Regions from separate parts of the Eubacterium sp. 1001713B170207_170306_E7 genome, predicted to be linked through region 3. Evidence: riboswitches for the same ligand, from Rfam matches in the RefSeq annotation. Region 3 holds a riboswitch; each other region holds the start of a gene.
The links. A riboswitch is a leader RNA that binds a small molecule or an ion and turns the genes downstream of it on or off. The one in region 3 is predicted to bind cobalamin.
Positions count from the first base shown of each region.

Region 1: linked by a shared signal. The riboswitch ahead of I2B62_RS06790 (ABC transporter substrate-binding protein) and the one ahead of I2B62_RS19695 (TetR/AcrR family transcriptional regulator) in region 3 are both predicted to bind cobalamin.
Region 2: linked by a shared signal. The riboswitch ahead of I2B62_RS02635 (nitrogenase iron protein NifH) and the one ahead of I2B62_RS19695 (TetR/AcrR family transcriptional regulator) in region 3 are both predicted to bind cobalamin.

Region 1 is NZ_JADMVE010000002.1:312,901-317,753, forward strand. It holds gene I2B62_RS06775 (MTAP family purine nucleoside phosphorylase) at 1-718, shown strand, start outside; gene mtnA (S-methyl-5-thioribose-1-phosphate isomerase) at 1,035-2,069, shown strand; gene I2B62_RS06785 (sugar phosphate isomerase/epimerase) at 2,079-2,861, shown strand; cobalamin riboswitch at 2,895-3,070, shown strand; gene I2B62_RS06790 (ABC transporter substrate-binding protein) at 3,172-4,122, shown strand; gene I2B62_RS06795 (iron chelate uptake ABC transporter family permease subunit) at 4,189-4,853, shown strand, end outside.
Region 2 is NZ_JADMVE010000001.1:520,407-525,259, forward strand. It holds gene I2B62_RS02625 (class B sortase) at 1-462, shown strand, start outside; gene I2B62_RS02630 (LysR family transcriptional regulator) at 513-1,451, opposite strand; cobalamin riboswitch at 1,564-1,741, shown strand; gene I2B62_RS02635 (nitrogenase iron protein NifH) at 1,834-2,691, shown strand; gene I2B62_RS02640 (nitrogenase component 1) at 2,672-4,210, shown strand; gene I2B62_RS02645 (ABC transporter substrate-binding protein) at 4,232-4,853, shown strand, end outside.
Region 3 is NZ_JADMVE010000012.1:14,334-19,186, forward strand. It holds gene I2B62_RS19680 (energy-coupling factor ABC transporter substrate-binding protein) at 145-465, opposite strand; gene I2B62_RS19685 (energy-coupling factor ABC transporter permease) at 467-1,219, opposite strand; cobalamin riboswitch at 1,385-1,514, opposite strand; gene I2B62_RS19690 (leucine-rich repeat domain-containing protein) at 1,934-2,779, shown strand; cobalamin riboswitch at 2,816-2,978, shown strand; gene I2B62_RS19695 (TetR/AcrR family transcriptional regulator) at 3,091-3,771, shown strand; gene I2B62_RS19700 (CpXC domain-containing protein) at 4,415-4,853, shown strand, end outside.

The DNA of each region.
Region 1 (4,853 bases), on a different contig from region 3:
CGGTTCCGGTCTCTATGAGCTGTATCCGGACGTTAAGAAGATTGAGGTGGATACACCCTACGGCAAAACCTCTGACGCCATCAGCCTGGTGACCGTTGGCGATAAAAAGGTGGCCTTTATGCCAAGACACGGCAAGGACCATACCCTGAACCCATCCGAGATCAACTATCGGGCCAACATCGATGCTTTTGCCCAGCTGGGAATCCGGGCGCTGATCTCACCCTGCTGCGTGGGCTCGCTGCGTCCGGAGATCGCACCCGGCGATTTTGTGGTCACCGACCAGTTTATCAACATGACCTCAGGCCGCAGGGATACCTTTAACGAGTCCCCCAATGTGGTGCATCTGAGCTCAGCCGATCCCTACGATTCCGGCCTGCGCCAGATTGCTCTCGAGGAAGCGGAAAAACTGGGCATCAAAACCCACGACGGCGGCACCATTGTCGTGATCAACGGACCGAGGTTCTCAACCCGTGCCGAAAGCCGCATGTTCGCCATGATGGGAGCTGACGTGGTCAATATGACCCAGTATCCGGAGGGGTACCTGTGTCTGGAAAAGGGCATTCCGGTTGTCAACATCGCCCTGATCACAGACTACGACGCCGGACTGGAGGGCCGCCCGGATATCAAGCCGGTACAGGCTGAGGATGTGGTGCGCGTGCTCGAGGATAACAACGACCGTGTAAAACAGCTGATTTTTAAGATGATTGAACGCATATAAAAAAAGATACCTCCCTTAAAATATAGGTGAGGCCAGATTGTCAAAGCGTTAGCGCAGCACGAGACTGCGCCTTTTATCCAGATAAGGAAAAAGGTCCAGGCGCTGCGGATAACGGTCAGGAATCGTGCCGTTTTACTGGAACAGCCGGACAATGGAGAGATCAGGCGTTAACTTCAGTGAAGAAAATGCAGATGTGAGTGCAGTACTCGCAGGACGCTTTTTCTTACTTAGGTAAAAGGCTTTGTCTCACAGTTTTTGACATTCTGCCCTCCCTTAACCAAGGGAGGCTTTTTCAGATACCGAGAAAGGAAGAATGATGAAACCTGTTTATTATGAAAACGGCGCTTTAAAAATGCTTGACCAGACTCTGCTGCCAACCGAGGAGGTAACGCACAGTTACACCGACTACCGTGAGATTGCCGTCGCCATTGTGGATATGATTGTCCGCGGCGCGCCGGCCATCGGCGTGACTGCCGGGTACGGCGTTTATTTTGGCGCGTTGGAATTTGAGAAGCTGCCGCAGCAGGCCTTTTTAAAAGAAATGGAGACTGTCTGCCAGGTGCTCCGTGCAACCCGGCCGACCGCGGTCAACCTGTTTTGGGCAGTGGACCGGATGGAAGGCGTGATCAAGGCCAACGCGGAAAAAACACCGGTGGCGATCACGGCGCTTTTGAAAGCCGAGGCGGACGCCATCTGCGCCGAGGATATCCAGATGTGCCGGGATATGGGCGCTTACGGCGCAGAGCTGATCCACCGCAAGGATACCATCCTGACCCACTGTAACGCAGGCGCCCTCGCCACAGCCGATTACGGGACAGCCCTCGGTGTTGTGCGCGCCGCCTGGGAGGCAGGGAAAGAAATTTCCGTCTACGCCGATGAGACAAGACCCTTTCTGCAGGGAGCCCGTCTGACCGCCTACGAGCTGCACAAGGACGGCATTCCGGTCACGCTGATCACAGACAATATGGCTGGCTGGATGATGAAGCAGGGAAAGATTGACTGTGTGGTGGTAGGTGCGGACCGCATTGCCCGAAATGGCGATGTGGCTAACAAGATCGGAACCTACAGCGTGTCCATTCTGGCAAAGGCTCACGGTATTCCCTTCTACGTGGCGGCGCCGACCTCAACCATTGATTTTAATATGTGGTCTGGCGAGGATATTGTCATTGAAGAGCGGGATACCCGTGAGATCAGCCATATCAAGGGACAGCAGATTGCCCCGGACGGCGTGCGCATGGAAAACCCGGCCTTTGACGTCACCCCGCATCAGAATGTTACGGCCATCATCACCGAGAAGGGCGTTGTGTATCCGCCCTTTGACCTGAGCATCCCCAGGCTTCAGAATGAATAGGAGAGACGAATGAAATACAGTATGTTTTCGTGGTTTGGCTACTTCATGCCCTTTGAGGAGCGCATTGACGTGATCAAAGCCGCCGGCTTTGACGAGGTCATGATTTCCTGGGAGGACGAGTGCGAGCCCTACCATCTGGAAAAAGAAAAATTTCCAGACATTGTGCGGAGCAAAGAGCTTGGGATCACCAATATTCACGCGCCCTTTATTGGTTATAACGACATTTGGGAAAAGGAGCCTGCACAAACCAGAGAGCTTTTAGAAACCTTTGTCAGCTTTGTGCGGGACTGCCGAACCTTTGAGATTCCGGCTGTGGTGGTGCACACCAATGATCTGGACCTCGGCCCCTATAAGTGGGAAAACGGCCTAGCCTTTTTCTCAGCGCTGGCGGAGGCCGGAGAGAAGTACGGAGTGGATATCGCAGTCGAAAATGTGTCGCGCCCGTTTTTGCTGAAAGGCCTGCTGGACGCCATTCATACCGACCATTTTGGCATGTGCTATGACAGTTCCCATGATTATATGCTGCACTGCGGCAGAGGAAAGATCCTCAAAACCTATAAAGACCGCATCAAGGCGCTGCACCTGTCCGATAACGACCTGCACATCGACCGGCACTGGATACCGGGCGAGGGAGAGATTCCCTTCGGTGAGGTCATGCCGGAGATTTTGAGTACGGGGATCGACTTTATCTCCTACGAGGTCATTGCCAGCGAAGAATGGAAAAAGCGGGAGCCCCTTGATTTCTGCCGTGCGGTTCGCAGCAGTCTGGACCTGGATAACAATAATTTCTAATTGCACAATTCGGGGATTTGTGCTAAACTTCAATTAACAACTTAATGATGCTGTTTTGTTAGAGGAAAGCGGTTGAAATCCGCTACAGCCCCCGCTACTGTAATTGCAGACAAGATCCTCATAGACCACTGTCAGGCGTATCCTGATGGGAAGGGAGGATGGAGAAGGAAGCAAGAGTCAGGACACTTGAAGCAAAGCAATATAATCACTTCGGAGGGAAGCAGAGGATTGTATGTCACAAATAATCCGGCCTTTCCTTTGGGGTCGGTTTTCTTTGTTTTAAGCAGTTTTAAATTTTTGGGAGGGACCAATGAAAAAGAGAGTATTGAAAAGTTTGCTGATGGCCCTGGCCTGTGCGGCGCTGTTATCTGGCGCGGCGGGCTGCAGTTCAAAGGATCAGGGGAGCGGCAGCGTGTCCGGCGCAGTGACCGGAGACACCGCTTATCCCGTTTCCATTACCGATGATCTGGGAAATAATGTGGAAATCGAAAAGGAACCCACAAAGATCGTTTCTCTGTCGCCCGCGAATACCGAAATCCTGTTCGCGCTGGGTGTGGGAGACAAGGTGGTCGGAAAGACAGATTACTGCAATTATCCGGAGGAAGCCGCCCAGGTGGCAACCATCGGTGATTACAATAACCCCAATGTGGAAAAGATTATTTCTTTGGCGCCGGACGTTATTCTGGCGGGTGATCTGATCAGCGATGACGTCCGCAGCCAGCTTGAAGCCACGGGCGCGAAGGTCATTACCTATACACCGATGTCAGTAGACGCGGTGGAAAGCACCATCATCAACACAGGTAAGGTGGTTAACACCAATGATAAGGCCAGGGAAATCACTGACAGCATGACGAAAAAATACGAAGAAATCAAGGAAAAGGCAGCGGCGGCTGACCCGCAGAAATCCGTTTTTATTGATATCGGTGGTTACTACAGCGCTGGGGACAACTCCCTGCTGGGCAACATGCTCAAGGATATTAACGCCAAAAACATTGCCTCCGACGCCGGCACAGACTGGCCGCAGCTGAGCGTTGAACAGATCATCGCAAAGAACCCGGATGTCTATGTGTCCTTCTTTACCACACCGGACGAAATTAAAAAGGTACCGGGCTTTGACCAGATCAATGCGGTTAAGAATAACGCCATTGTCTACTATGAAATGCTTTCTCCGGACAGCGACCTGATCCAGCGTCCAGGACCCCGTATTGTCGATGGACTGGAGCTTCTGGCTACAGCGGTCTACCCGGACCAATTTAAGTAAAAAGACTTCTCCGCAGGTGCCAGCCGCCTGCGGAGGTTTTAAACAGACGGTTAAGGAAGAGGACGGATGAAAATAAAGTTAAAAAAATACGCGATGCCCTTATCCATTGCAGGGTGCCTGATCTTAATTTATTTATGCACCATCGTAGGCATTACCTCCATTCCCTTTGGCGAGGCCAACCGGATTTTGCTGCATGAAGTCCTGCACCTGCCTGTGAATATGGATGGCATCTCTGCCGGCAACATTGCGATTATCTGGAATGTCCGGCTGCCACGGGTCATTCTGGGCTTTCTGACAGGTGGGGCGCTGGCGGTCTGCGGCGCAGCCTACCAGGGGATTTTTAAGAATCCCATGGCGGATCCTTTTATTCTGGGGGTTTCCTCCGGCGCTGCGCTGGGCGCTTCCATCGGCATTGTCATGCATTTTTCAACAGGCTTCCTGGGATTGAACGGAATCGCTGTTTTGGCCTTTGTAGGCGCCTTTCTGGCGATCTTTTTAGTGTACAACATTTCAAAGGTCGGGAGAAAAGTGCCGGTTGCGTCCCTTCTGCTGAGCGGGATCGCCGTGAGCCAGTCGCTGACGGCTTTTATGTCCCTGCTTATGATTTTCAATGTTCAGAGCATGAATCAGATTATGTTCTGGACCATGGGCAGTCTGAACGGTAAGGGATGGAGCCAGGTAATCACTGTTTTGCCTTACGTTATTATCGGGTGCCTGATTTTATTCACCAC
Region 2 (4,853 bases), on a different contig from region 3:
TACACTTCATTTAATGGCGAGTCCGACGAAAGGGGCGTTCCCTTTATCGATATGAATTATAAATGGCAGCCCAGAAGCCAGAATTCTCTGATCTATGGGCACAGCACCATGCGCAGCGGCGTGCACGTCATGTTTGACGATCTGCTCTATTATTATCAGAATCCTGATTTTATCAAAGAGCATAACAAAATTGTTTACAGAAGACCGCCGGAGCTGGGCGGTGACGGCGTATGGGAAATCTTTGCCGTGCTGGTGGAGGAGCAGGACTATGATTACAGACAGCTGGAATTTGCCGATGATGAAAGCTTTCTGGCCTATTACCAGAACATAAAGAACCAGAGTATTGTCGCGAGCGATGTGAATGTACAACCGGGTGACGAGATTCTTACGCTGTCCACCTGTATCTTTAATGTCGGTCTGAACGATGGACGTTTAGCCGTAATTGCCCGTCGGGTTTCATAAAAATCAAAGCCGTATCCCTGTGCAGGATACGGCTTTTTATTGTGCCTTTTTTACTCCCATCGCTCAAAGGCTTTGATCTTTTCGGTCAGGACTTTAATGTATTTTTCGCCGATGGCGCTCAAGCTGTGCTCGTTCCTGAGAATGTATCCGGCGTGGAGACGCTGGTCATTATCCAAAAGACGCACAGCCCTCACCTCGCTCATGTTGGAATGCATACGGTCAGCGTCGCTGTTGGTCAGGTCTGGACCAATGCTGAAGCAGTTTGTGCCGCGGACAAGGGCGATTTTGGAGCAGCGGTCAATGACATGAATGTTTTTATCCCAGATTTCATTGAACAGGATCTCCTCAGAGAAATGCAGCATGCTGTCCTCACCCTGGTCATAGGTTACAAAGGGGTATTCTTTGAGCATATCCAGTGTCAGGGAGGCATTGCCGCTCAGGGGGTGCTTTTTCCGCAGGAAAACATAGGTGGTGAGCTGACCCAGCTCGTAGAAGGTCAGATTGCTGGAATCCAGGAGCTTCTGCATGGTGTTGAGGTAGTGCTCGTTGATGCATAAAATGCCGAGCTCACTCCGTCTGGACGCCACATCGTGTATGACTTCATGTGTTGGGCATTCACGGATGGCGATGTCATAATGCCTGAGCTCAAGGTCCCCGACGATCTGTATAAAGGACATGACCGAGAAGGGAAGCCGCTGGGTGGAAACGGAAAAACGCATGGGCAGGGTTTTCCGGTGCTTGTACCGCCTTTCAAGATATTCGCTTTGCTCCACAATATCCCTGGCGTGGTTTAGAAAGTCCTGTCCTTCAAAGGTAACCTCAATGCCACGATTATTTCGGCTGAAAATTGCGATGCCAAGCTGCTGCTCTACCTCGCGTACCGCTGTGGAAAGCGTTGACTGTGAGACAAAAAGAGACTTGGCGGCAGCAGAGATCGAGTGGTGCTTTGCGATCTCGACAATGTATTTCATGTTTTGCATAGAGATCATATTGATACGATTCCTTTCCTCTGTTTTAAATATACTATCAAAAAATACGATAGCTGGCAATCAAAAATTGAGTTAATTGCAGTGGTTGTGAATTATCAGATATCGTGATATAATATAGCAAAATTACATAGAAGACTTGTTGTATGAAAACCGGTGAGAATCCGGTACGGTGCCGCCACTGTAAGGGGGAGCCGCTGTATGTTTTATCAACACTGGAGAGTATTCTCTGGGAAGTTGTTACAGCTGGCAATGAACCCAAGTCAGGATACTTCAACATTTCTTGTCTATACCTAACCTAACGGATCATTGGGAGAGGGTGTTGCTTGTGTTGAGGAACTCTTCTGATGAATCAGTCAGAAGAGTTTTTTTAATGGGAGAGATAATGGAAAAGAGCAGTAAGAGAATCGCGTTTTATGGAAAGGGCGGCATTGGAAAGTCGACCATTGCGGCCAATGTTTCCGCCGCGTTCGCCAAAATGGGAAAAAGGGTGCTTCACATCGGCTGTGACCCCAAGTCCGATTCAACCCGGTGCCTGATGAGAAAGCGGATTCCCACAGTCATTCAAAGGCTGAATGAAAAAGGGGAGCAGGTGACCATACAGGATATCCTGTTTATGGGTGAGACGGGTGTGGCGTGTGTGGAGGCCGGAGGGCCGGAGGCAGGCATTGGCTGCGCGGGAATGGGGATTGCTACGACCCTGGAGACTCTTGAAAAGTTAGGAATATTTGAAGAACGCTGGGATTTAATCACCTATGATGTCTTAGGCGATGTGGTCTGCGGCGGGTTTTCAATGCCTATGAGAAAAAGGTGTGTGGATCAGGTATATATCGTCACCTCCTCTGAGCTGATGTCGCTTTATGCCGCCAATAATATTATGAAGAGCATTGTACGGTATTCTGCTGGGGCGCAGCCATTGTTTGGCGGACTGATCCATAACCGGGCCCGGCCCGGTACCGACCATCAGGCGGTCGAGCGCTTTGGTGAACGGACAGGCAGCCTGATTACGGCCTCTGTCAGCCAAAGTGATACACTTCGGCTTGCCGACTATCAGAAAACAACTGTTTTTGAACAGGACGAGGGTGAAGCACTGCAAAAAAGCTTTATGACACTGGCCAGAGCCATCGCCCGTCAGGAAGCCGGGACACTTCCGAAACCTCTTGCCGATGCGGAGATGGACAACCTGGGTAAAACACTCTATCAGCTCGAGAAGGAGAACCATCATGGACACAGCAACCATTGAGAAGGCACAGCCAGGCATGGGAGATGAGGCGCTGTCCAGACTTCTTTTCCAAACCGGGGGTGTGCGTGTTCTGGCAGTAGGGCCGCCTGCCTGCCTCCGTATTCTTTATTTCAGGGCAATGGAGAAGGAAGCGCTTTGCCGTCTGAGGCTCTGTCCAGTTTCCAGGCTGGAGTATACCCTTGGTAGCTACGCACACAGAGTCCGCGGGATGATCGAGGAGCTTCTCATGACCCAGGGGACAAAAGGCGTGGTGCTCTATGTCTCCTGTCCAGATCTTTTGATACAGACCGATTTTGAGGCGCTGATATCAGAAGCGGATAATCCTTATAATGTGCCGGTCGCTGTTTTCAGACGGGGTCCTATGGAAAAACGGAAGAAAAAGTCTGTGGAACGGCTTGAAGAAATCATTCAGGGATTTGGACACGCTCAGGAAAACCACAAAGAAGGAAAAGAGGAGCGCCTCTGTCCGCTTCCGCCTCTGGCAGCAGATTACAGCGGCGCGCTGACTGCTTTTGAAGGGGACCACTCGATCTGCGCCTGTCTGGTAACAGGCGCGGGCTGTGCCTCCTGTCCACGGTCCATTGATGATTTCAGGGAACAGCCTTTCTGGTATTCAAGAATGAACGACCTCCAGGTGACACTTGGCTCGGCTGAGAGCATTGAGAAGGGCATAGATGCCGCCATGCAGGAGGACAAGAGACAGTCTGCGTTCATTGTAGGCACACCGCTGACTGCCATGACAGGCCTCGACGACAGCTCTTTTCCCACGCTTAACGAAAAAGTATTCATCCAGACCAACGGCTTTCAGGACGCCCTTGAGGGAACAAAGCAGGCGCTGTCCATTGCTTCAAGACAGCAGATGCGGCGTTGTGAGCTCACCCAAAAACAGATCAATCTTGTTGGGTATACGCCCTTTGTTTTCGGAAATCAACGGCAGTTTGATGCGCTGGTGTGTGAGCTTGCCCGACTGGGATATGCTGTTTGCTGGCTGGGAGGCGGAAAGCGCGCCGAACTCAGAGACGCGCCCAAAGCACGGGTCAACTGGGTTATCTCGGCAGCGGGCCTTGAACTGGCGAAATGGATGGAGAAACAGTATGGCACGCCGTGGTTTTATCAGATGCCTGTCAGCGTGAGCGGCGTCAGGGCTGCCTGTCAAGCTCTGGAGAGCATAACTGGGGACGCCGTGTTCCAGACCCAGGATACAGCGCCGTTAAAACAGGAACTAAAAAACGCAGTGATGATAGGGGATCATGAGCTGAACCGCCAGATAAGTGTGGTGCTGAAAAATGAATTTAATGTGGAGTGCACCATCGCCGAAAAGCTTCCTTTAGAGCTTGGCCTGGCCGGAGAAATGGATTATGTTGTCGCGGACCCTCTGTATTTTCAGTATCTTCCTGAAAACGCGGCGGTTCAGGTGCCCTTACCCTTCCCGGCCCTCAGCGGAAACCGTTATGTGAAGCGGGACTACTGTATTATCGGTCGAGAGGGCCGTCAGTATTTAAAACAGTTTTTTAAGTAATTAAAAATAAAGGAGTTTAAAATGAAAAAAACATGGTTAAAAGCAGCAGGCCTGTGCCTGGCTGTCAGTTTGATTTTTGGAGGCTGTGCAAGCAGCGGAAAAACCGCGGAGAGTACCGACAAAGCTGTGGCGCGTGTCATAACCGATGAGGGCGGTAACCAGGTAGAGCTGCCGGAAAAGATCACCAAAGTGGCCATCACCCCGATTCCGTGGGCATCGGCTGTGTGGACGATTGACGGGGGAAGCGACAGAATTGTGTCCATTAACCCCAGCGCGATGGCCCAGTATAAAAAAAGCTTTATGACCAAGCTGGCGCCGGAATTTGCAGAGATTTCAACAGGAGAAATTTCCCAGGATTTTTCCATTAATATTGAAGAGCTCATGAAGCTTTCGCCAGAGGTAGCGTTTATCTGGAATGACCAGGAGGCTGAGGCCGAAAAGCTGAAGGCGGTTGGCATTACGCCTGTTATGTTAAACTACGCCGAAAACCTTGAGAATCTGAAAAAGGATTTAACACTGGTGGGAAAGGTTCTGGATAAGGAGGATTTTACCCGGGAGCTCATCAATTACCACGACGATACCGAGATCTATTTTACCAATAAAAAGGATCAGGCTGCTGCGGCAGATCAAAAGAGCGTCCTCT
Region 3 (4,853 bases):
TCACAGCTGCACTGTCCAGCGTCAAGCGTGTGGACAGTACCATTACTGGTGTAGCAGTAAAACAAAAGAGGCTTCAAAAAAATAAAACACGCCGTGTGAGCGTGTTTTATTTTTTTGATATCTATCGGTTTTTAGGCTGAGGGCTTACAGCTCGGCTTCTTCCTTGCCAAGCTTTTTCCGCTCAACCAGGCGGCCCATAAAGAAAGCCAGAATACCAACGCCAATCCCGGTCTGAAGGCAGAAAATCAGAGATTCTACCTCGCCAGGCAGTTCACCGTTGATCATGGTCTCAAGCACAGGGGTGAACCAGGGCTCGTATTCGCCGCCCTGAATTTCTTCAATCATTGTGCTGCCCGCGTCGTCAGAACCGCCAAATTCAGCGCCCTGAAGGGCAAAAAGTGGTACGACCACCAGTAAAGCCACAATCACCAGGAGAACGATCACTAATTTTTTGTTTTTGCTCATTTTACACTTCCTCCGATGCTAAGAAGCCAATGGATTTGAGTTCCGGGCTTGCGTAGGTTTCTAAAGCGATAACGATAATAACCGTTAAAATCCCTTCGATGATGGCCAGCGGCAGCTGAGTCGGGGCAAAGACACCCAGGAATTTTACAGCCGATGCGGCCACACCGCCCTGTTCAGAAGGATAAGCCAAAGCCAGCTGGAAACTGGTAATACAGTAGGTGAACAAATCCCCAAGCGCGGCGGCAAGAAAAACGCCAACCTTGCGGTTAACCTTCAGCTTCTGGCAGAGCTTGTAGATGCCAAAAGACACAAAGGGGCCGGCAATGGCCATTGAAAAGGTGTTTGCGCCAAGGGTGGTTAAGCCGCCGTGCGCCAGCAGGATGGCCTGGAATAATAAGACGATGATGCCAAGAATACTGACCGCGCTTGGTCCAAATAAGATGGCCCCAAGACCTGTACCCGTCATGTGGGAACAACTGCCTGTTACAGAAGGGATCTTGAGTGATGAAATAACGAAAATGAAAGCGCCAGCCATGGCCAGAAGCGTAATGGATCTTCTGTTGCCCGTCAGGGTTTTCTTAATTGAGAAAAACCCGGCAGCTAAAAAGGGAATACAGATAACGCCCCATGCAATGCAGTACCCCACAGGAAGATAGCCCTCCATAATATGCATTGCGTTTGCGGCGGGTACAATCCCGAATACAAGCGCCCACGCGCCCAGCAGTGTGACAAACTTTCTTTGGTTCTTTGTCATTTTTACCTCCTCCAAAAATGAATTTTACCGGGCTACGATTCAATCAACAGGACAGCAGGGCGAAAAAAAACCGCTTACCAGACGGATAAGCAGTGAAAGTACGAAATAACGAATCCTAAAACCTTATAATTTCGTCCTGACACTCAGTTATCTCCTCGTAACCAAATGTATTGCAGTTTTAATGATCAGCATCCTGACTTGACTTGCGTCTCACAGTGGCGGGACCGTTTGGGATTTACACCCAATTATGCTTTAACCATCGTTTGTGATGGAAACCATTAAAGTGCGCCGGTGTACCGGCTACGCTTTTAATTATAGCACCTTGTTCCATAATGTCAATAAGAAAAGTTGAATTTTTTTAAAAAAGAGCAGAAATAATTATACACATACCCCCTATATGTATTTTGAGCGTTCAAGTTAAGAGTATAAGAAAAAAATATGGATAATCTTAAATGCTTTTTGATTATTTGACAAAATCGTAAAAATAAACTACAATAGGTTCTGAAATTGACTTTCAAAACTTTTTATATATAATTAATGCGTTAAAATAAATATAAGAAACAAAACAGCCGTTTGAAGAATAAAACCATTATATGGAAATAAAAGAAACATTTCGGAAGTTTTATTGTTTTGACTTATGAAAAGTTCCTGCCGCAAGGATAAGAGCAATGCGGCTGAAAGTCCAGTCAGAAGAAGAAATTTTGGAGGAAACAGATGAGTGAGAGCGCAAAACGTATCGAGGCTTTTTCAAAAAAAGACCTGCCAAAGACAAATATCAAACGTGTCAATATTCCGGAAGGCTTTGAACGGATTGGCGTAAACGCGTTTAAAAACCTGACAAAGCTGAAGGAGGTTAGAATCGCAGAATCCGTGAAGGAGATATGCGGTCATGCCTTCGAGGGATGCACCATGCTTTCCGCCGTCAGTCTGCCCTCAAGCCTGAAGCTTTTGGGAGAGGCCGCCTTTATGGAGTGCCGCCGAATACAGTCGCTTGAAATACCCGGGGGCGTCCAGTCCATCAAGGACCGCACCTTTAAATTCTGCCGCGGCCTGGAAAGCATCACCCTGCCGGACAGGCTTGCCCGGATCGGCGAGAATGCTTTTTACAACTGTGATAAGCTGGCGCGCATCGAGCTGCCAGATACCATCGAAAGACTGCCCTTCAGAACCTTTTACATGTGCAAAAGCCTGGAATCCATCCGGTTTTCGCAAAATCTAAAATATATCGGTAAAGAAGCCTTTGTGAATTGCAGCTTTCAGCAGCTGGAGCTGCCCGAGAGCCTGGAAGTTATTGAAGAATCCGGATTTTTGAAATGCAAGAAGCTCACAGCCCTTAAGCTGCCCAAAAACGTTAAGACCATTGGAAAATGGGCGTTTCATGGCTGCCCCAACCTCAAGAAGGTTGAGATAAGGCACGATCCCGATGAAGTGGGCGAGTGGATCTTTAACCGGAACGATGTGACCGTATATTGCTACGAGGGCTCCAAAATAGACGTCTATTGCAGGCAGTACGATTATAAGGTCCACTATATCCAGCCGGATTTTCGATGTAATTCTTGACAAAAAGCATTTGAAAAGCTATGATGAAAACAATTAAATAAAGATTTTATCCTGTGTAATGGGAAAAGGGTGGGAGACCCTTGCTGTAATCGCAGCTGTAATACAAAAAGCCAGTCCGGAAACCACTGCCAGTGCGGCGGGAAGGGGATGTGGATGATATTGTAAAGCCAGAAGACCAGCACAGAGATATGTTTTAAACTCCGATTTAGAGTGACAAGACAATTCCAGAGCCCTCCTTAGACGGCCGCTGTTTTCCTTCTCTGAATCCGAGGAGGTTTTTTAATTGCGAAGCAAAAAAGGAGAGAACCGCTATGGCGATAAATCTGGAAGCACCGGAAGGAAAAAAGGAACGGACCAAAAAGGGGAAACAGACCCATGAAAACATCCTGCACCAGGCCAAGGAGCTGTTTTATACCCGCGGCTATAACAATACCGGAATGACAGACATAGCTGCCAACGCCCAGGTGGGCCTCGGCACCCTGACCTATTACTTTAACCGAAAAGAGGACATTGTCGACGAGATCATCAACACCTATTTTATGCGGCTCTATGATTTTGTGGGCGAAAACTCAGATAAGGCAAAGCTGCAGTATGTTAAGTACTGTACGGCCATGATTCTTTTTTACACCGGCATTGTGGAAGACCCTCATGTCATGAAATTCTATTACGAAATCACACTTCGGGACTGCAATAAAATAAAGCGCCTGATGGTTTTAAAGCTGTTCAGCCGATCCGCTTTAGAGTATTTTAATAAAACCTATACCGAGGAAGACATGGAGGCCTATACACTGGCTTTTTACGGCGCCCAAAAAGAAATTTTCATCCGATACTACGAGCGAGAGCTGCCCTTCAAGGCTAAAAAGCTGGTAAAATCAATCGTGTACCACATGTTCCGGCTCCTCGATGTTGATAATGATACGTTAAAAAACAGCATGAAAGACGGCTTTGTTTTTCTCGGTGCTTATCGGAATACACTGCCCCAGATATTATAAGATGAGGGTAAAAAAGTAATAGTTCCTTAATTGCGAATCGCACCCTCCAGCGAAGATCTTTAAAAATAAAAAACGCTGAAACAGCCCGGAAAATGGTACTTTTAGCAACTGTATTTAAAAAAAATCAAAAATAGAGGTTGCAAAAAATAAATTATAATGCTAGAATAAGGCTTGTAAACGAGATGACAACAAATTGTATCAATTGCAGCTATTCTTTAAAGAACGACTCGTTTGCATAATTTAATAACAACTGTAATGAATTGCCGCATGATAATCATTCTGGTTATATGCAGCTAGGGTGTTTTTGAGAGTTTCTCAAGACGCCTGAGGGAAGTAGGTGTGAATCCTAGTACAGAGCCGCTATCGTGATGCTTGCCGGAAACCACTGGTAAAGACGAGTCGGAAACCTGTTTGTTACAGTCTTGATGTAAGTAATCCTCGTCACTAGGGTTATTCATCGAAAACATAGACGCTCTACGGCTATTCTGGGGCTTCTATCACAGATATTCATAATCAAAAATATTGTACCGATCAAAACAGCAATGGTTTTGGTGGCGTATGGTTTATTTGAATTGGATTTCTATGATAGGAGCCCCTTTTTGTATACAAAATTTTTGAGAAGGAACAGAGAGGAGGCCATATCATGGCCAAAACAAAAACCATTACCATCGAGTGTCCGAAGTGCCGCGAAGCCTTTGAGGTTAAAGGATATGAAACCATAAACGCCAGTCTGGATGAGGAGCTGAAGGCAAAGCTCATTAAGACAGAGCTGTTCAGGCACACCTGTCCAGCGTGCGGTGCGATTTTTTCAGAGCCCTATTCGTTAAAATATCAGGACATGGAAAAAGAATACATGGTGATCCTGGATATGGGCGGTGTTGATACAGCGGCGGCAGCGGAGGAGGTTCTGGAGATGTTTCCCAATTACCGGCTCCGCATTGTGAAGGATGTGATGGACCTTCTGGAAAAGATTCATATTTTTGAGTCCAACCTGAATGATAAGATCATCACCTATCTGGATCATAAGATATACGAGGACGTATCCGCAAAGCTGAGGGCTGAAAACTCGCCCATCGCCATTG